4 regions of the Streptomyces sp. NPDC058008 genome follow, and region 1 is predicted to be linked to each of the others. Evidence: riboswitches for the same ligand, from Rfam matches in the RefSeq annotation. Region 1 holds a riboswitch; each other region holds the start of a gene.
The links. Region 1 has a riboswitch for cobalamin ahead of ACFVS9_RS29145 (ribonucleoside-diphosphate reductase subunit alpha). Riboswitches for the same ligand answer to the same signal wherever they lie in the genome.
Positions count from the first base shown of each region.

Region 2: another riboswitch for cobalamin. It lies ahead of ACFVS9_RS31015 (cobalamin biosynthesis protein); the one in region 1 lies ahead of ACFVS9_RS29145 (ribonucleoside-diphosphate reductase subunit alpha).
Region 3: another riboswitch for cobalamin. It lies ahead of ACFVS9_RS33190 (prenyltransferase/squalene oxidase repeat-containing protein); the one in region 1 lies ahead of ACFVS9_RS29145 (ribonucleoside-diphosphate reductase subunit alpha).
Region 4: another riboswitch for cobalamin. It lies ahead of ACFVS9_RS08485 (energy-coupling factor ABC transporter permease); the one in region 1 lies ahead of ACFVS9_RS29145 (ribonucleoside-diphosphate reductase subunit alpha).

Region 1 covers NZ_JBHVQX010000036.1:68,736-73,899, reverse strand. Annotated here, with positions in the region: gene ACFVS9_RS29165 (sugar ABC transporter substrate-binding protein) at 1-652, opposite strand, end outside; gene ACFVS9_RS29160 (GntR family transcriptional regulator) at 939-1,709, shown strand; gene ACFVS9_RS29155 (DUF3311 domain-containing protein) at 1,893-2,156, shown strand; gene mctP (monocarboxylate uptake permease MctP) at 2,153-3,805, shown strand; cobalamin riboswitch at 4,047-4,183, shown strand; gene ACFVS9_RS29145 (ribonucleoside-diphosphate reductase subunit alpha) at 4,322-5,164, shown strand, end outside.
Region 2 covers NZ_JBHVQX010000042.1:49,901-55,064, reverse strand. Annotated here, with positions in the region: gene ACFVS9_RS31020 (cobyric acid synthase) at 1-978, opposite strand, end outside; gene ACFVS9_RS31015 (cobalamin biosynthesis protein) at 975-1,919, opposite strand; cobalamin riboswitch at 2,048-2,177, opposite strand; gene ACFVS9_RS31010 (hypothetical protein) at 2,326-2,544, opposite strand; gene ACFVS9_RS31005 (anion permease) at 2,557-3,813, opposite strand; gene ACFVS9_RS31000 (class II aldolase/adducin family protein) at 4,062-4,724, shown strand; gene ACFVS9_RS30995 (alpha/beta hydrolase) at 4,792-5,164, shown strand, end outside.
Region 3 covers NZ_JBHVQX010000052.1:12,117-17,280, reverse strand. Annotated here, with positions in the region: gene ACFVS9_RS33195 (hypothetical protein) at 1-1,299, opposite strand, end outside; cobalamin riboswitch at 1,422-1,497, opposite strand; cobalamin riboswitch at 1,586-1,734, shown strand; gene ACFVS9_RS33190 (prenyltransferase/squalene oxidase repeat-containing protein) at 1,928-4,591, shown strand; gene ACFVS9_RS33185 (hypothetical protein) at 4,588-5,164, shown strand, end outside.
Region 4 covers NZ_JBHVQX010000006.1:228,300-233,463, reverse strand. Annotated here, with positions in the region: gene cbiQ (cobalt ECF transporter T component CbiQ) at 1-34, opposite strand, end outside; gene ACFVS9_RS08490 (energy-coupling factor ABC transporter substrate-binding protein) at 41-409, opposite strand; gene ACFVS9_RS08485 (energy-coupling factor ABC transporter permease) at 418-1,134, opposite strand; cobalamin riboswitch at 1,164-1,348, opposite strand; gene ACFVS9_RS08480 (universal stress protein) at 1,415-2,344, opposite strand; gene ACFVS9_RS08475 (hypothetical protein) at 2,674-3,075, shown strand; gene ACFVS9_RS08470 (peptidoglycan-binding protein) at 3,086-4,669, shown strand; gene ACFVS9_RS08465 (protease inhibitor I42 family protein) at 4,683-5,156, shown strand.

The DNA of each region.
Region 1 (5,164 bases):
CGCCGTAGCCCGCGACGTAGGACATGGCCGCGTACCAGTAACGGCCCGGCAGGTAGAGGGACGAGAAGCGCTTGTCCTTCTTGCTGTACTCGGCCGAGACCTTGTCGAGTGCGGCGAGCATCTCGTCCTCGGTCTGCGGGAGGACGTCGCTGCCGGTGCCCTTCTTGAGCATGTCCTTGTTGTAGATCGCGACACGGGCGCCCGCGTAGTAAGGCACGCAGAACTGCTTGCCCTCGAAGGTGCAGGTGTCCTTCAGACCCTTGATCCAGGTGTCCGAGTTGTCATACTTCTTGGGGTCGATCTCGGCCAGGGCGCCGTTGAGGATGTACTGCATCGTCTCGGTGTTGCCGAGCTCGACGACATCCGGGAACTTGTCGCCGCCGAGGGCCGTGTCGAGCTTCTTGGCCTTGTCCGCCCACTGCTGGTACTGGACGTTGACCTTGACCTTCGGGTACTTCTTGTTGAACTGCGCGTTGACGTCCTTGACCAGTTCCGGCCAGGTGCTCTGCGCGTCGACCATCAGCCAGACCGTCAGGCTCTCCGTTCGGTCCTTCGGGTCCTTCGCGGCGTTGTCATTACTGTCCCCACCACACGCCGCGATTCCGGTCATCATCGCTGCGACGCCAACGGCCGCAATGAGCTTGCGCTTCATGCCACACCCTCCTCAGGGATACCAGCAACCCCCCGCCCACCGCGAAGACGTACGCCTGGCGCTACCTGTGGGTCTGGGACCTGGTCTTTAATGGTTTAGACCAGTACCGGGAGCTTGGCCTAGACCTTTAGGGGTGTCAAGGGTGTATAAGAAGTGCACTCGCGTCCGTTATCGGACCGACACCTGAGGGAGGGCGACGACCCGTGACGAGGCCGTGCCACCATGTGAGCCGCGACAGACGGAGGAGCCGGTGACGGCAGCAACGCAGCAGTCGGGAAGGCGGGCCATGGGTGCCGACGGGGGCAGCAGTACGAGTGGGACCGGCGCGGCCGCGGGCGCGCGCACGGCACGCGTCCCCAAGTACTACCGGCTCAAGCGCCATCTCCTCGACATGACGGACACCATGCCTCCGGGCACCCCGGTGCCGCCCGAGCGGACCCTGGCCGCGGAGTTCGACACCTCGCGCACCACGGTGCGCCAGGCACTCCAGGAGCTGGTGGTCGAGGGCCGGCTGGAACGCATCCAGGGCAAGGGCACCTTCGTCGCGAAGCCGAAGGTCTCCCAGGCGCTGCAACTGACCTCGTACACGGAGGACATGCGCGCCCAGGGACTGGAACCCACGTCCCAGCTGCTGGACATCGGCTATGTCACGGCGGACGACACGCTCGCCGGGCTGCTCGACATCACGGCGGGCGGGCGGGTGCTGCGCATCGAGCGTCTCCGGCTCGCCAGCGGCGAACCGATGGCCATCGAGACCACGCACCTTTCGGCCAAACGCTTCCCCGCGCTGCGCCGTTCGCTGGTGAAGTACACCTCGCTCTACACCGCCCTGGCCGAGGTGTACGACGTCCGGCTCGCCGAGGCCGAGGAGACCATCGAGACCTCTCTCGCCACGCCGCGCGAGGCGGGACTGCTCGGTACCGACGTCGGCCTTCCGATGCTCATGCTGTCCCGCCACTCGATCGACGGGGACGGCGAACCGGTGGAGTGGGTGCGCTCGGTGTACCGGGGCGACCGGTACAAGTTCGTGGCCCGCCTGAAGCGTCCCACCGACTGAGACGGTCACGGAACCCACCGACGGCTGGATCCTCCCGCACGCGCGCGGGAGGATCCAGCCGTTTCGCATGACACAGGACCGTTGCAGGACCGAAATACGGACGGGGGGTGACGGTGGCCGGACCTCTCGCCTAGATTTCCTGCGCGTCGCACCAGGTGATCAGCGAGGGGACGGAGTCGCCACATGCCAGAAGAAACCGATGCGAACCCACCGACAGCACCGACAGTGACACCCGCCAGAGTGGTGATCGCGCTCTGCCTGATCGCCCCGTTCGTGGCGATGCTCTGGGTGGACTCGTACGCGAAGGTAGAACCGACCTTCATCGGCATCCCGTTCTTCTACTGGTACCAGATGCTCTGGGTGCTCATCTCGACCACGCTCACCATGATCGCGTACAAGCTGTGGCAGCGTGACCAGCGCGCCCGCAAGGGGGGTGCTTCCGCATGAAGGACGGCGTGAACGGCGTCGCGCTCGCCGTGTTCATCTTCTTCTTCGTGGCCGTCACGGTCATCGGGTTCATGGCCGCGCGCTGGCGCAAGGCGGAGAACGAGGCCAGCCTCGACGAATGGGGCCTGGGCGGACGCTCGTTCGGCACCTGGGTCACCTGGTTCCTGCTGGGCGGGGACCTCTACACGGCGTACACCTTCGTCGCGGTGCCCGCGGCGATCTACGCGGCGGGCGCGGCCGGCTTCTTCGCCGTCCCGTACACGATCCTCGTCTACCCGCTGATCTTCACCTTCCTGCCGCGCCTGTGGTCGGTCTCGCACAAGCACGGCTACGTCACCACCTCGGACTTCGTCCGGGGCCGGTTCGGCTCCAAGGGCCTCTCGCTGGCGGTCGCCCTCACCGGCATCCTCGCCACGATGCCGTACATCGCGCTCCAGCTGGTCGGCATCCAGGCCGTGCTGGACGTCATGGGCGTCGGCGGCGGCGAGAACACGCACTGGTTCGTCAAGGACCTGCCGCTGCTCATCGCGTTCGCGGTCCTCGCCGCGTACACCTACTCCTCGGGGCTGCGGGCGCCCGCGCTCATCGCGTTCGTCAAGGACGGCCTGATCTACCTGGTCATCGCCGTGGCGATCATCTACATCCCGATCAAGCTCGGCGGGTTCGGCGAGATCTTCGCCAAGGCCAACGACGCCTTCGCGCAGACCAACCCGGCGACGGGACAGCCGCGCGGCGCCCTGGTGCCCGGGGACATGGGCCAGTGGGGCTACGCCACGCTGGCGCTCGGCTCGGCGCTGGCGCTCTTCATGTACCCGCACTCGATCACGGCGACGCTCTCCAGCCGCAGCCGTGAGGTGATCCGGCGCAACACCACGATCCTGCCGCTGTACTCGCTGATGCTGGGTCTGCTGGCCCTGCTCGGGTTCATGGCGATCGCCGCCGGGATCAAGGTGGACAACGGGCAGCTGGCCATCCCGCAGCTGTTCGAGAACATGTTCCCCGACTGGTTCGCGGGCGTGGCCTTCGCCGCGATCGGGATCGGCGCCCTCGTGCCGGCCGCGATCATGTCGATCGCCGCGGCGAACCTCTTCACCCGCAACATCTACAAGGACTTCATCAAGCCCGACGCCACCCCGGCCCAGGAGACCAAGGTCTCCAAGCTGGTCTCGCTCCTGGTCAAGGTCGGCGCGCTCGCCTTCGTCCTCACCATGGACAAGACGGTCGCGATCAACTTCCAGCTGCTGGGCGGCATCTGGATCCTCCAGACGATGCCGGCCCTGGTGGGCGGCCTGTTCACCCGGTGGTTCCACCGCTGGGCGCTGATCGCCGGCTGGGCGGTCGGCATGGTCTACGGCACGGTGGCCGCGTACGGTGTCGCCAGCCCGACGCAGAAGCACTTCGGCGGCTCCTCGAAGGAGATCCCGGGCATCGGCGAGATCGGCTACATCGGTCTCACCGCGATCGTGCTGAACATCCTCGTCGTGGTCGTGCTGACCTTCGTCCTGAACGCCGTCAAGGCCCCGGCCGGTGTGGACGAGACCGCGCCGTCCGACTACACGGCGGACGTCGGCGACCCCGGCGTCCAGGCCGAGCTCCCGCCGGCCACGGAGGGCTCGCCGGGCGGTCACGCCCCGCTGGAACGCCTGTAGGGCGCACGGTCCCGTCCCCGGCAGGGCTCTCCCCGCCGGGGACGGCCGTGCGAGGGGCCGGTGGGACTCCCCGGAACAGCCCGGCCGTCCGCGGAGGCCACCCGGCGGATCCACCGGCGCCCCTGCCCCGGAGGGGCCCCGGAACGGGCCCCCGGCCCGGTCCCCGGCCTCGCCCCGGCGGCGTCCCGCCCGGCCTTCCGACCCGTCGCGACACTACATGTGGGGGCCGCAGCAATCGGCGGCCCCCACATGTATGCTCGACCTCGCTGTCGCCGCAGGGGAATCCGGTGCGAATCCGGAACTGTCCCGCAACGGTGTGATCGGTGTGCTTCTGCGCACCGCGGAGTCCGAAGACCTGTCGACAGTGCGTCCGGCTCGACCGAACCGGACGCAGAGACGTCCGGGCCCCGCGGAGGGCCGGTGGACGCCGTGCGCACCGTGCTGCCCTCCCCCGGGTGTCCACGTGTCCGGCTGCCCCGCTCCCGCAGGCCCTGAGCCGAGCGAGGGATAGCCCCAGTGACCATCGCGCCAGCAGACCCGGTTTCAGCCGCGGAATCCGAAGGCCGTACGACCGACGCGCCCGGGACCGCACTGCTGCGGACCCTGACCGGCCTCACCGCCGACCTCCCCGACACCGACCCCGGACGGGTCGCCGCCGCCGCGCTGCGCGGCCGCAACGCCCGGTCGGACGAGGCGGAGCTGCGCACGCTGGCCACCGAGGCGGCCGCCGGCCTGATCTCCGAGGACCCGGCCTACTCCCGGCTCGCCGCGCGGCTCCTCACCCGGGCCATCGCGGACGAGGCCGCCGGCCAGGGAGCGGTCTCCTTCTCGGCGTCGGTCACCGTCGGACACCGCGAGGGACTGATCGCGGACCGCACGGCCGAGTTCGTCGCACTGCACGCCACCGCCCTCGACGCCCTCGTCGACCGGGCGCTGGCCGACGGCGCCGACGACCGCTTCGGCTACTTCGGCCTGCGGACGCTGCACAGCCGGTACCTGCTGCGCCACCCGCTCAGCCGCGAGGTCGTCGAGACCCCGCAGCACTTCATGCTGCGCGTCGCCTCGGGCCTCGCCGAGGACACCTCCGAGCGCGCCCTGGAGGAGGTGGCCGCGCTGTACGGGCTGATGAACCGGCTCGACTACCTGCCCTCCTCCCCCACCCTCTTCAACTCCGGCACCCGCCACCCGCAGATGTCGTCCTGCTACCTGCTGGACTCGCCGCTGGACGAGCTCGACTCGATCTACGACCGCTACCACCAGGTGGCGCGCCTCTCCAAGCACGCGGGCGGCATCGGCCTCTCCTACTCCCGCATCCGCGCCCGCGGTTCACTCATCCGGGGGACCAACGGGCACTCCAAC
Region 2 (5,164 bases), on a different contig from region 1:
GGCGCCGGCCAGACCCCGCTCGCGCAGCCACGCCAGCGCCTTCACCGTGCCCCGCGTGCCCGGCACGATGACCAGGTCAGCGTCGGCGAGTTCCTCCGCCCGGTCCACGAACCGCACCACCACACCCGGTTCGGCCGCCAGCGCGTCCACATCGGTGAAGTTCGACATGAGCGGCACCGCGCACACCGCGACCCGCAGCACGTCCTCACCGTGCGGCGGGGCCACGACCGACTCCCGTACGGCACCGCGCATCGAGACCCGCAGCCCGTCCTCCTCGTCGATGCCCAGACCGTGGGCGTACGGCAGCACCCCGTACGTCCGCCGGCCCGTGAGCCCCAGCAGCATGTCGAGGCCGGGCTCCAGCAGCGACACGTCACCGCGGAACTTGTTGACGAGGTATCCGGCGATCAGTGACTGGTCCTCGGCGCTCAGCAGCGCCGTCGTGCCGAAGAACGAGGCGAACACGCCGCCCCGGTCGATGTCGCCGACCACCAGCACGGGGAAGCGCGCGGCCCGCGCGACGCCCATGTTCACGATGTCCGTGCGCCGGAGGTTGATCTCGGCCGGACTGCCCGCCCCCTCGCAGATCACCGCGTCATGACTGCCCCGCAACTGCTCCAGACAGTCCGTGACCGTCCCCAGCAGAGCCTCCTGCCGCCCCCCGTGGTAGCCGCGCGCGCTCATCTCGCCGACCGGCCTGCCCATCAGGACGACCTGGCTGGAGCGGTCGCCGCCCGGCTTGAGCAGCACCGGGTTCATCAGCGCCGACGGCTCCACCCGGGCCGCCTGCGCCTGCATCGCCTGGGCCCGGCCGATCTCCGCCCCCTCCCGGGTGACGAACGAGTTCAGCGACATGTTCTGCGCCTTGAACGGCGCGACCTTCACCCCCCGGCGCACCAGCCACCGGCAGATCCCGGCCGTGACGACGCTCTTGCCCGCGTCCGACGTGGTTCCCGCGACCAGCAGTCCGCCGCTCATGTGACTCTCCGTCCCACGGCCAGCCGCCCCGCCGCACACACGGCGAGGGCCAGCACACTCACCCGGCGCGACAGCCGCACCGCGCGTTCGATGTCCGTGACCCGCACGTCCCGGCCCGCCCCGCCGTTGAGCACCGGCCGGTGCTCGACCCGTCCGCCGTAGGCCAGGGTGCCGCCCAGCCGTACGCCGAGCGCCCCCGCGAACGAGGCCTCCACCGGCCCCGCGTTGGGGCTCGGATGCCGGCCGGCGTCGGCCCGCCAGGCCCGGACGGCCTCGCGCGGGCGGCCCCCGGCGGCCACCGCGAGCACGGCGGTGAGCCGAGCCCCTGGCCAGCCGGCGACGTCGTCGAGCCGGGCCGACGCCCAGCCGTAGCGCCGGTGACGCGGCGACCGGTGCCCGACCATCGCGTCGAGCGTGTTGACCGCCCGGAAGCCGACCAGCCCCGGTACACCGGCGAGGGCGCCCCACACCAGGGCCCCCACGACGGCGTCGGAGGTGTTCTCGGCGACGGACTCCACCACCGCGCGGGCGATCCCCGGTCCGTCCAGCGCCTGCGGATCGCGGCCGCACAGGTGCGGCAGCCGCTCCCGGGCCAGCTCGACGTCCCCGGCGGCCAGGGCCCCGCCGATGGCGCGGGCCTCCCGGCCCAGCGACGTGCCGCCGACGACGGACCAGGTGGCCGCCGCGGTCAGTGCCACGGCGGCGGCGGGACGGTTCCGTACGGCGCGGGCGGCCAGCGCGGCGGCGCCCGTGGCGCCTCCGGCGCAGACCAGCGCGTGCAGCGCGCCCCGGCCCCGGTGGTCGCCCCACAGGCGGTTCTCGACGCCCGCCGCGGCACGGCCGAAGGCGGCGACGGGATGACCGCGCCGGGGGTCACCGAGCAGCAGGTCGCCGATCAGGCCGGCGGCGGCGCCGTACGCGAAGATGCGGTCGGCTCGCACCGCTCAGCCGGCCGTCGCGCCTCGGTGGACCTTCGCGGCAGGTGGTACGGCGACCGACGCAGGGCAGCCCGACATGGCGTATGTCCTCACTCAGGGTCCGCGCCCTGGTTCGACGTGACCGGCGACGAGAGTCTCCTGGCTCCCGGATCCGCAGTTCCTCCGGCCTTCCAGTCCGCGGTGGCGGACCGTGACTTCCGTATGGAGGCTGCTCCCCGGTGACAGTGGCGGGACCGCGCCGGATTCGCACCGGCTTCCTCTGCTGTCGCCGTAAATGGCTCCGGCAGTCCACCACGCTCCGCGAATGTCCGTCAACCTGCCGTTGACCTGCGAGGCTTCGGTGTGCTCAGACGCACACCGGGCCGGACACGCCCGTGGTGTGTCCGGCCCGGTGCGTCCGCAGGGGGATTCAGGCGACGATCAGGTAGATGCCGTACGCGACGGCCGCCGCGCACAGCGCGAAGCAGGCGTACGCGCCGGTGCGCGCCAGGACGCTGCCGCCGCCCCGCGCCGTGGACGTCTGCCTGGCGAGGCCGGTGACGCCGAGGGTGAAGAGGCCGACCAGCGCGACGGTGATCACGAGGCTGACGCCGAAGACGGAAGCGAGAGCTGCCCAGTCGATGTTCATGCGGATCTGTCCTTACACCGTGGCCGGCCGGTCGGCCGGGGTCTCGGCCGTCGCGGACGGGGCGTGGATGGTGGTCTTGAGGTCCGGCACGCTCACGCCGGCGGGCGGCGGGGCGACCGCCGCGATGGCGGTCGTCACGACACCCGCGGGCTCGCCCTCGGGCGCGTTGACGTTGGTGTGGTCGACCGGCTTGCGGCGCGACAGCAGCCAGATGGCGCCGGAGCCCGCGACCAGCAGGACCGCGACCACCGCGACGCCCCAGGGCCCCTGCTTGGTGAGGAACTCGGCCCCCGCGCCGACGAGTCCGGCGGCCGGCAGGGTCAGACCCCAGGCGACGAACATCCGGGTGGCGGTGGACCAGCGGACCACACCGCCCTTGCGGCCGAGACCCGCGCCCATCACCGCGCCGGAGCAGGACTGGGTGGTCGAGAGGGAGAAGCCGAGGTGCGAGGAGGCCAGGATGACCGTCGCCGCACTCGTCTGGGCCGCGAAGCCCTGCGGCGGACGCAGGTCGGTGAGACCGCTGCCCATGGTGCGGATGATGCGCCAGCCGCCGAGGTAGGTGCCCAGGGCGATGGCCACGCCCGCGGAGGCGATGACCCAGACGGGCGGGTTGGAGCCGGGGGAGAGGACACCGCCGGTGACCAGGGCCAGGGTGATGATGCCCATGGTCTTCTGCGCGTCGTTGGTGCCGTGCGCGAGCGAGACGAGACCGGCCGAGGCGATCTGCCCGGCGCGGTAGCCCTTCGCGGTGGACCTGAGCTGGGCCTCGTCGGTGATCTTCCGGTTGAGGCGGTACGTCAGCTTCGTGGCCAGCAGCGCGGCGACACCGGCCACGACGGGCGCGGCGACGGCGGGCAGCAGGACCTTCGTCACGACGGTGCCGCCGTTGATCGAGGACCAGCCGGCCGACATCACCGCGGCGCCGATGAGGCCGCCGAAGAGTGCGTGGGAGGAACTGGAGGGCAGGCCGACCAGCCAGGTCAGCAGATTCCACAGGATGGCGCCGACGAGCGCGGCGAAGATGACCTCGGTTCTGAGGCCGTTCTCATTGATGATCCCGCCGGAGATCGTCTTGGCGACCTCCACCGACAGGAACGCGCCGACGAGGTTGAGAACGGCGGACATGGCCACCGCCGTCTTGGGCTTGAGAGCGCCGGTCGAGATGGTGGTGGCCATCGCGTTGGCGGTGTCGTGGAAACCGTTCGTGAAATCGAACACGAGAGCTGTCACGATCACGATCGCGAGCAGCAGCGTGATGTGTTCCATTTACCCAGGCAATCGTTCGACGTCATTGGCACGTGGAACGTAAGCAACCTGGGTGAACGGAAGATGAACTGGGCAGGGCGGCACGGTGACCCCATTCGCGTACGCGGGTTCCGCTTGTGTGCGGCAGGAGGAGGGCGGAGGGCCGCGGGCGGTGCGGGGCCCGGATCCCGGAAGGCGCGGACGGCCCCGGCCGCGACCGTTCCGTCCCGTCGGGGAGACCTCGGTCACGTGCCCCCTAGGATCCCCGTATGAGTGACGTGGACAGCGACGCGGTCCGCCGCGCGTGGGACGGTGTCGTCGCGACGGCCCGGCGGACCGCCGCCGACGGCCTGGTCGTCGGGACCTCGGGCAACGTCTCGGCCCGGGTCGGCGACCTCGTCCTGGTCACCCCGAGCGGGGTGCCCTACGACCGGCTGGGCCCCGGGGACGCGGTCGGGACCGACCTGGAGGGACGGCAGGTCCTGGGAGACATGGTCCCGACCAGCGAACTCCCGCTCCACCTGGCGGTCTACCGCGGCACCGGCGCCGCGGCCGTCGTCCACACCCACGCCGTGCACGCGACGGCCGTCTCCACCCTCGTCACCGAGGTCCCCCTCGTCCACTACGCCGCCGCCCTGCTCGGCGGCCCCGTCCGCACCGCCGCCTACGCGCGCTACGGCAGCGCCGAACTGGCCCGCGGCATGATGACCGCCCTGCGCGGCCGCACCGGCTGCCTGCTGCGCAACCACGGCACCGTCACCTACGGGAACACCCTCGACGAGGCCTACGACCGCACCGCCCAGCTCGAATGGATGTGCAGGCTCTGGCTCACCGCGAGCTCCGTGCCCGGCCACCGCCCCGCCCTGCTCACCCCGGACCAGCTGCGCGAGGTCCAGGACGCCCTGGAGACGTACGGCCAGCCGCCCGGCTGAGCCCGCCCCCGCACCGTACGGCCCCCGCCCGCTGGCAGCCGGCGCCGGCGCCCGGGACACTGGAGCCGTGCGCCCGGCAACAGCGGCGGCAGTGGCCGCCACCTCGGTCCTCGGCGTCGGCGCGGCAGCGGTCGCCGCCGGACGCCACGCCAGCGACGCCGCCCTCGCGGCGCCCTCGCCACGCCCCTTCCCCGGAGACCGCCGTCTCACCGTGCACGCCACCGCGGCCGGCCGGATCACCCTGACCCGTTCGTTCTCCGCGCTGCGCCCCGGCACGTACGGACTGACCGGCCGCGACGTCCACGCGGTGGCAGGCCCGGTGATCGAACAGGCGCCCGGCGACACCGCGGCCTCCGCCGACACCGTCGTACGCCGACTGGAACGCGTGACCCTCGGTAGCCTGAAGCCCGGTGCCAGGGTCCGCCTCACCCCCGAGCTCC
Region 3 (5,164 bases), on a different contig from region 1:
GGCCTTGCCGTTGAGTGCGGTGATCGTGCCCGTTCCGGTGGCGGGGGTCACGCTGCTGACGCAGCCGGTCGGGGTGGCCGTGGTCGTGGCCGAGTCGAGGACGGTGCCCAGGGTTGTCGTGGTGCCGGACGGGGTGAAGGCGACGGAGCAGACCTTCAGGCCGCCTGCGCCGTCGTCCACCGTGATCGCCAGCTTGGTGGCGGTGCCGGAGGTGAAGGCGCTCTGGGCGACCCACTGCGGTGCCCCACCGGTCGAGGGCGTGGGGGGAGTGGCTGTGAAGCCGCCACCCGCGACGGCGCGGAGGCCGTCGATGGACGCGTAGGCGGAGGGTGTGGTGTCGCTGGGGAGGTATTTGAAGCCACCGCCAGGGTTGAACTGCTGGGCGATGAGGAAGTCGACGGGGGTCTTGCCCGCGGAGGTGAGGAAGTCGCCGGTCTGCGGGTTGATGCCGCAGGCGTTGAGGCCGGACACGGCCCAGCCGTTGGAGTCGGTGTTGACGCCGAACATGGCGTTGAACGCGCCGCTCGTCGGCACCAGCTTGCTCTTGAGGAACGCCTTGGCCTGTGCGATGTCGGTATCGGTGTTCGGGACCCCGGAGACGCAGAGCGCGGCCATCGCGGCCCCGGTCATGTCGATGTCGCTGGTGGCGGCGAGCTGCGTCGGGTTGCCCTCGGCCTTGCCGTAGTCCCAGCCGCCGTCATTGTGCTGGTTGGCGCGGATACGGGTGACGAGCGCGTCGCGAAGGGGCTGGGGCGTCCGCTGTGCTCCCGCTTGCGTCTTCGCTCCGCCGAGGGCGAGCGCGGCGAAGACGGTGCCGTTGAAATTCGCCGAGGGGCCGAAGTAACCCGGTTCGGCCGTCTGCCAATAGCCGTAGATGTCGGCGACGAGGTTGCGGGAGGCGGAGACGCGGGCCGGGTCGATGCCGGCCGCATAGGCGTTGAGCGAGGCCCGTTCGTAGTCCGTGACCACCGGAGTCGCCGACGGCCACCCAGCGGTCGCGAGCAGTGTGCGGTAGACGGATCTCGCGTTCTTCGTGGTGTCGCCCCCCGGCGTGACGTCGACGGCCGCAGTTCCTGCCGAGGCGAGTGCACTGAAGGCCCACTCGTTCGACAGACCGGCGCCCGCGTACGAACCGTCCGAGGCCTGGAGGGACTTGAGATAGGCGACACCATTCGTCTTCGAGGTCGCGATCTGGGCCGGCGTGGCGGTGGCCGCGGCCGGCAGAGCACTCAGGCAGAGCGCCCCGAGGGAAAAGGTTGCCGTGAACGCCAGACGAGGGGAGATCGACATACGGGGCATGGCCTGCTCCTGGGATGAGGGGCGTGTCGACCAGGCCCGGCCTCCTGCCTCGGTGCGGGCAGCAGTGGGCAAGGCCGCCGCCCGAACGCGTGGACCGGCTTCCTGTGGTGCACCGCCGCCATGGGCATTCGGGCTCAGGACGGCCCTCTGCCGTCCCACACCGCTGCGCGTCAGCCCCGGACTCTCACCGGGTTCCCCCACGTGGCAGCCCAGGACGCTACCCCAGGCGGCCGAGTCCTGCCAGCAGTCCCGCACGATCCCCTGTGTGCGCTGCGCTACGGCTTCTTGACGCCATGTGAATTCACGTGCTCCAATCCGCCTGTTAAGCACTGAGTTCCAGGGGAAGCCGGTCGAAATCCGGCGCTGACCCGCAACCGTAGGCCCGGCATCGCCGGGCGAGCCGGATTACCTGGGGCCTGATCTGCAGCGATAAGCGCCGTCGCGGACTACGGCGTGGACGACCGGCCCCACCCGCCACGCATCATGCGGTGAGGGCCCCTCAGCCACGTGCGTGTCCCCACGGAAACAGCACGAGGGGGCAGCGGTGGGGACCGCGGAGCGAAGAGACCGGCAGCCGGGGGGCAGAGCGTTCCTGTCCCTGATATCAGTGGCATTCCTGTTGCTCACCATGTCCGTGACACTCGTCACCGTCGTCACTCCGGCCGCAGCGGACCCCGTCGAGGACTGCACGGGCACCAAGGGCGCGGTCGTCGCCGTGGACTTCGGCCCCTTCGGCGGCGAGGTGGAGCGCGGCTGCGACGCGACGCCGACGACCGGCTACGAGCTCCTCCGCGAGGCGGGCTTCACCACCGAGGGCACCGAGCACGACGGCCCGGCCTTCATCTGCCGCATCGGCCTCGGTACCGGCACGCAGTACCCCACCACGGACAAGGAATCCTGCGTACTCACCCCGCCTGCCACGGCCTACTGGTCGTACTGGATCGCATCCCCGGGACAGAAGAAGTGGACGTACAGCCAGTACGGGGCCATGGACCGCAAGCCGAAGGACGGCGACGTCGACGCGTGGGTGTTCGGCGGCACCGACATCGGCGGGACCACCGGCAAGCCGACCTTCACCCCCGACGAGGTACGCGCGGGCGGTGGTACCGAGCCCCCCGACCCCGGAAACCCGCCCACGGTCCCGGCCGGTGAGATCGACGTCGCGGCTGCGGCTGCCTGGGTCGGCGGCACGCTCCAGGACGGCGAACGCGTCGTCGGCGAGGGCACCGACGCCCCCGACTACCTGCTGACCACCGAGGCGGCCTACGCTCTCGCCGCCGGCGACGGCGCGAGCGCCACCCTTGACAAGGTCACCGCCTTCCTCGCCGCTCACACCGGCGACTACGCCTACCCGTCGGGGACGGACCAGGCCCCTGACGCGACGGCCGCTGCCCGGCTCGCGCTCGTCGCCGAAGCGACGGAGGCCGATCCCCGGGACTTCGGCGGCCACGACCTGATCGCCGCCCTCCTGGACAACGTGTGCGCAGCAGGTCCCGACGCGGGCGAGCCAACTCCGGGATGCACCGCCAAGGGTGACTTCCGCAACGCAACCTACGGGGACGGCCAAGCGCTGGCCCTACTGGCCCTGCTCCGCGCCGGTGCCGTACCTCCGGCGGAGAGCGTCGAACGGCTGATCCAGTTGCAGTGCGACGACGGCGGAGTCACCGGCATCCTGATCCGTCCCGGCGAGAACTGCGACGGCGACCCCGCCACCACCGGCCTCGTGGCCCTCGTGCTGCACGAGGTCAGCGGGCAGGAAGCCGCTGTGGCCAAGGCCCGCGCCTACCTCAAGAAGGCTCAGGGCGAGAACGGCTCGTACCCCGGATACACCGGAGCCACCACAGGCAGCGTCAACGCCACCGCGTACGCTGCTCAGGCGCTCCGCGCCCTCGGCGACACCGCCCACGCGGACGCGGCTGTCTCCTGGCTCTCCCGGGAACAGCTGGACGGCGGCGGCTTCGGCTTCGAGGAAGGCGCGACCGACCCGGCCCTGTACGCGACGGGACCCGCCGTGCTCGCCGGCGCGGGCACCGATCTCGCCCGGCTGACGACGAAGAAGCCCGATCCGACCGGTCCGCCGACGACCGGACCCCCCACCGACGACCCGACCCCTCCCGCCGGTGAAGGCCCCGACCTGAAGAAGGGCGTCGCCTACCTCACCAAGGGCACCAACCTCAAGCAGGGGCAGTACTACACGGCTGGTCCTGGTTCGGCCCGTGCGGACTTCGGACTCACCATCGACGGCGCCTACGCACTGGCGGCCACCGGCCTGAACGACGACAAGCTCCGGGGCATCGTCGACTTCCTCGACGAGGGAGGCAAGGACGGCGATGGCAGGACTCTCCAGGACTGGACGGGAACCGGCACCGAATACGCGCTCGGCGGTTCCCTCGGCAAGGCCGCCCTGCTCGCCCAGGTGGTGGGCCGAGACCCACGTGCCTTCGGGGGCCAGGACCTGATCACCGCTCTGGAGAAGTCCGTGTGCACCGGGCCGAGCGAGGCCCCGGACCGCAGCTGCGCCGCCAGGGGCGCCTACACCTACGCCCCGTCCGTCTTCTCCCAGTCGCTGGCGATCATGGCCCAGGTGCGGGCCGGTGAGAAGAACGCGGCGGGCGAGCCGATCGCGTATCTGGAAAGCCTTCAGCACGACAGCGGCGCGTGGCCCAGCCTGATTCCCGCCACGGGCGACTCCGACGTCGACTCCACCGCCATCGCGGCCATGGCCTTGGGCCTGGCCGGAGGCGAGAAGGCGGACAAAGCCGTCGACAAGGCCCTGTCCTGGATCGCGGGCAAACAGCTCTCGGACGGGGGCTTTCCCGGCGCGGCCGGCAACTCGGTCAACTCCGCCGCCCTCGCGGTCCAAGGGCTCTCGCTCGACGCGAAGCGGTACGCGGCGGAGATCGCCAAGGCCCGGAAGTTCCTTGCGGGCCAGCAGAACACCGACGGTGGCTTCAACGTTGCCGAGGAGGGCCAGCGCGGATCCGATCTGCGTGCGTCGACCCAGGCGGTCAGCGGAACAACTGGGGTCTCCTTCGGCACTCTGGAGCGCAGTCTGACCGGCACGGCGCCGCAGCCCGTGCCCAGCCCTGACGCCTCCACTCCGACGATCATCACTCCCGGGGACACAGCCGGCGGTGCAGGCGGCATCGTCGACACCGACGGCGGTGGTGGAGCGTTGGCCTCCACAGGTGCGCAGGTCGGTGCACTCGTCGGCCTTGCGGCCCTGCTGGTCGCCACGGGGTGGCGCACGGTCGTCGTTGCCCACCGCCGTGCGGCAGGAGGACGGATATGAGGGCCCCCTCATGGCGCCGAGCCGTGCGAGCGCCGTCCGCGCTTCTGCTGTCGGCTGCCGCGCTGACGGCTACCGCCCCGTCGGCGGCAGCGGATCCGCAGGCCATGGGCCGGTGCACCACAACCTCAGGAGTCGTCCTCGCCGTCGACTTCAGCCACTGGGGCGGCCCGGTCTACCGGTCCTGCGGCACCACACCCACGACCGGATACGAGCTCCTCAACCAAGGCGGCTGGCGTACCACCGGCACCGGACACGACGGCCCGGCCTTCATCTGCCGCATCGGATACAGCGGCCACAAGAACGGCAAGCAGTACCCGACACCGCAACAGGATGACTGCGTCCTGACTCCACCGGCCTCCGCGTACTGGTCCTACTGGCACGCCGACCCGGGGGCGAACTCCTGGGAGTACAGCCAGCTCGGCGCCATGCTGTACAAGCCGAAACCCGGCAGCGTCGACCTGTGGATCTTCGGTGGCACAGACATCGGCGGGACCGAAGGACGTCCGCAGCTCACCCCGGACCAACTGCGCGCCCACAACACCCGGCCGACGGAAGACGTCGGAAAGCCCGCCT
Region 4 (5,164 bases), on a different contig from region 1:
GACTGCTGTGCGCCGCCGCGTCGATCGGCAGCACGTGCGCTCAGGTCCTTCGGGCCGTCGCCCCGCCGGCATCACTGCCGGCGCCGCCGCCGTCCTGTCGCGCGATGGCGCGCAGCTCCCCCTGACGGCGCCCGCGCCGCAGTCCGAAGTAGTAGGCGAGGACACCCGCGCCGAGTGCCGCCTGCAGGGCGAACAGGGCGGACTCGATCTCACCGGACGGCGGTTCGTACAGCGGGGAGAACCAGGGTTCGTAACCGGGATCGATCTCGGTGATCGCCGTCTCGGCCTGCGCGTCGGAGCCGCTGAACGGCTCCTTCTCCCCGTCGCCGAGGCCGAGGGCCAGAGGCAGGACGGCCAGCGCGGCCACGACGAGCAGCAGAAGCGCGTTGATCTTCGTGTTCCGGGTCATCCTCGTGTTCATCGGGCCACCGCCTCGGTCTCCGCCGCGGACTTCGCGGACCGGTCGCGCCGGCCCGAGAGGAACACGCCGAGCCGGGTCAGGTCTCCCTTGCTGGACTGCACGAGGAGACGCATCACCAGCACCGTCAGCAGCCCCTCGCTCACCGCCAGCGGGATCTGCGTGACCGCGAAGATGGAGCCGAACTTGCCGAGCGCGCCCAGGAATCCACTGCTCGGGTCCGGGAAGGCGAGCGCCAGCTGCACGCTGGTGACGCAGTAGGTGGACAGGTCCGCGACGAACGCCCCGAAGAAGACCGCCACCATCAGCGGAACGCCGTACCTGCGCAGCAGTCTGTAGACGGCGTACCCCGCCCAGGGCCCGACGATCGCCATCGAGAAGACGTTGGCGCCGAGCGTGGTCAGGCCGCCGTGCGCGAGCAGCAGTGCCTGGAACAGCAGGGTGATGGTCCCCAGGACCGCCATGATCGGCGGGCGGAACAGGATGGCTCCCAGCCCCGTACCCGTGGGGTGCGAGCAACTCCCTGTCACTGAGGGGATCTTCAGCGCGGAGAGTACGAACGTGAAGGCCCCGGAGGCCCCCAGGAGGAGCGTGCTCTCAGGGTTCTCCCTGACCTCACGCGTGAGTGACCGGACTCCGTGGACGACGAACGGCGCGGACGCGACACCCCAGGCGATCGCGTGCGCCGGAGGCAGAAAACCCTCGGCTATGTGCATGACTCGGCAGACCCTCTCCAGCACCTCGTGGATGGTTGAAGCGCCTTGGCCGGTCTCCTGGCTTACGGGTGACACCGCCCGAACTCCGCCTTCCCGGGTCACAAGGACCCAGTGGCTGCCCGCGAGGGCCGGAGCCGGACTTCCCGATCACAGTGGCGAGGGCCGCACCGGCATCACACCGGATTTCCCGTTCACCAAGGCGAGGTGACAGTAGTGCCGGGCGGGGGGCGAAGACAAGCGGCACCGTCCCAGGTCCGTGCGGGGCCGCGTGGCTCCCACCTCAGTCCTCGCCCTCCGCGAGCCCCTCCCCGGCCACTCCTCCCGCGTCACGGAGGTAGGGCACGATCTGGACCGGGCAGTGGGAGTGGTGCAGCAGCGCGTGCACGACGTGGCCGAGTCCCAGGACGGACACCCCGCGCCGCTCATGGCTCCCCATCACCAGGAGCTGGGCGTGCCGGCTCGCCTCCACGAGCGCGGAGGCGGTCGACCGGGCCTCGACCACCTCGGTCCGCACGGTGAGGCCGGGACGGCCTTCGCGGATCCGGGAGGCCAGCGCCTCCACGGGCCGCTCACCGGGGTCCGCGTCCCGCCCTGCCTCGTCGTGCGGGAGCTGCCGGGCCCCGAACCGGGCCAGCAGGTTCCGGACGCTCACCAACCGCAGAGGGCTGTCCCAGGCCAGCGCCTCCTGTCCGGCGCGTACCAGCCACCGGGCGTCGTGCTCGTCGCGCACGGCAGCGGTGACCGGCGCGCCGTGCGCCCGCGCGGTCTCCCCGCGCACCACGACGACGGGCGCGGGACTGCCGACGACGACACCCAGGCCCACCGAACCCAGCACGAGGGGGCCGAACCCGCCGGCGCCCCTGCTCCCGACGACGATCGTGCCGCTCGGCCGGACGGACGCGTGAAGCGCCGCAACCGGCTTCCGGCGGCTGAGCTTGACCGTGACATCGAGCTCGGGGAACCCCTGCCGGACCTCCGCCGCCGCCTCCGCCAACAGGTCGCTCCCGGCGGCCCGTACGTGCTCGGACGTCTCGTACGAGGCGAACCGGTCCAGGCGGTCCAGATCCAGGGCGTGCACGAGCACCAGACCACGCCCGTGCCGCATCGCGTCGGCCGCACCCCAGAGCGCGGCGGCCCGGGCGTGCTGCGACCCGTCGACCCCCACGACCGTCCTCGAATCGTGCGGGGCCTCGGACGGGCGTGTACGCATCGCCGCTCCTCACGCTGCTTCGGTGTCCGCACGTTCCATGCTGACACCGCCGGAGGGAACGCGGCCAGCGCAGGGGCGCCGACCAGCGCGTATGCGGCGCGCGGCCCGGGACGCGCGTCACGGACCACCCGGCACGGCGGCGCGCGTTCCCGTCCTGACCCGTCTCGTGACGCGCAGCGCACAGCGCACGGAGCCGTGGGGAGGCCGGGCGACCGGCCGGCGCGGGCCGTGCCGTGCCGTGCCGCGGGGTGGGTAATGTCGGAGAGTTGTGTGCGGCGGATGAAAGTGTGAACTTCGTATATGCGGTGGGTGCTAGCCTCCCTGCGGTCATGATCGAACGCATACGGGGGAGGCGCGCGGTGGGTTACGACGACTACCGGATCAAGGCCGGCATGACAGGCCAGGCCCTGCAACTCGACGACGCCGGCACGGAGATGGACCGCGTCAGCTCGGCCGTCAAGTCCCGCACGACCTACTCGTACGCCGAGGCGGGGGGCAGTGACGCCGCGTCGGCGATCAACGCGTTCGTCAAGGCGTGGGAGGCGGAGGCCAAGACCCTCGCCGCGGCGTTGCACGAGCTCGGCGGCAAGGTCCAGTTGGCCAAGAAGGAATACCGGGGCTCCGACGGCCTGGTGAGGATGGGCGTGGACAGCGTCTCCGTCGGCGACGAGAACGCTCGCGCCGTCCCGCCCGCACGGAGCGGGCTGACCTCGGCCCTCTCCAGTTACTGAGGCCGGGCCGGTGTCGATCTTCACCTCCCCTTTCGATTCCCCCGCCCTGCGCCTCGGCTGGCTCGCCGGCCTGTCCAAGAAGCTGCTCGGCGCCGGGAGCAAGAACGAGGTCCTCGACCTGATCGACGACGCCCTCTCGGTGCCCCGGCCAGGGGGCGACCAGGGCGTGCTGGAGGGCCTGGCGAGGCTCTACCTCGGCCAGGTCGGCAGCGTCGGCAGCGTGTTCGACCAGGTCGACCGGGTGGGCCGCAAAGGCCTTCCCGAGGTCTGGGCCGGCGACACGAGCGTCCTCGCCGCCGACGCGGTGAACGCCGCCGGGCGTTCGGCGACGCAGATGAGCGAGGCGTTCCACGGCGCCGCGAAGGTGCTGCTGACGCTCGGCGACGCGATAGGCGCCGCCCAGCGCAAGGACGAGCAGGGCCGCGGACAGCTGCTGGAGCAGAAGAAGATGCTCGGCGGCAGGGACGGCTTCTTCGACGACCTGCACGAGAACGACGAGGAGGAGTGGGACCGCAAGAACGCCGCCCACTTCGGTTCCTACGCGGTCGACCTGATGCACGAAGCCGTCTCCGAGGCGCAGGAGGCCACCCGTGTCGCGGCCCGGGACCTGAACAAGTGGGCCGCCGAGGCACGGGCCGGGAAGATGGGGACCAGCGAACTCACCGCCGTCGACAAGCTGATGCTCGCCGACACCGGCGTAGCGGGTGCCGACCCCGAGCTGAACGAGATCCTGAAGCCCGCCGAACTGGAACGCGCGTCGAAGCGCATGGACGAGCTGGACCTCGACGACGAGATGGCCATGGAGCGGATGCTGGCCCGATCGGACAACCCGCAGGAGCGGGCCTATCTGATGAAGGCCCTGGCCGCCGGACACAGCGTCGCCGACATCGGGGAGTTCCAGGACAAGATCCACGGCAAGGACGCCGACTGGATGCGCCGCCACCTCACGCCGGTGGTCACCGCCTCGGACAGCATGGACGACGAGGGCCTGGCACCGAACGGTTCGAACAACAACACCGACCACGCCACCTTCAACGGGCAGCGGTGGGTCCAGGGCGGCGACGGCTCCGAGGGCACCTGCGTGGCCTCGTCCACCGTCACGTCCCGCGCCATGGTCGACCCCATGTACGCCCTCGAACTCACCGGCGGCCCCGACGGCCAGGAGGAGGACCCCGAAGCCTTCAAGCAGCGCCTGGTGGCCGAACAGCACCGGCTGCACACCGAAGGGGACGGCGGCGAGAACTGGGGCGGCATGGGGCCGGAGGGGCAGGAACGGATCAACGACACCGCCGTCGGCAGCGCCACCGGCACCGACTACCAGCGCCAGGACCTGAACAGCGCCGCTGACCGAAGGGCGGTCCTCACCGAGGTCGAGAGGTCGGTGGCGCAGGGGCACCCGGTGCCGGTCGACGTCTCGGGCGAGAAGGGTGCCCACGCGATGACCATCATCGCCCAGGAGGGTGACATGCTCCAGGTGTACAACCCCTGGGGCTCGACCACCTGGGTCAGCGAGGACGACTTCATCAACGGCCACATGGGCAAGGCTTCCCACAGTGAACTCCCCAACGCGTACAGTGTCTATCTCCCCCGGTAGCAGGGGCGGTGCCGTGCTCGCGGCGGCCGCGCTCCTCGCTCTCGCCACGGGCTGCGGCCCCGGCGCCGACGAGCCGGCCGGCTCCGCCGGCACCACGAGCCGCCCGGTGAAGGACACCACCATCAGCGCCGAGCCGGGCGAGCGTTTCACGCTCACCGTCGACCAGAACGTCTCCACCCGCGAGTACTGGTACCTGGTTGACCCCCAGCCCGACAGCTCGGTCCTGGTCAGCCGCGGCCAGGACGACACGTCGGACTCCGGGGACGACCCGATGGCCGGTGCGGGCAGCCGGCTCACCTTCACCTTCGAGGCCAAGGGCGAAGGGACCACCCGGTTCACGCTGCTGCACTGCACCTTCACCACCTGCCAGGGCAACACCTCCACGCTCCCGCCCGGGACGACCGGTCCCTCCGCAACCCCGGACACGGGGGCTCCCTCCCCCTCCCCGGCTCCCGAGCGCATCACCTACACCGTCACGGTCGGCTGAACCGCAGC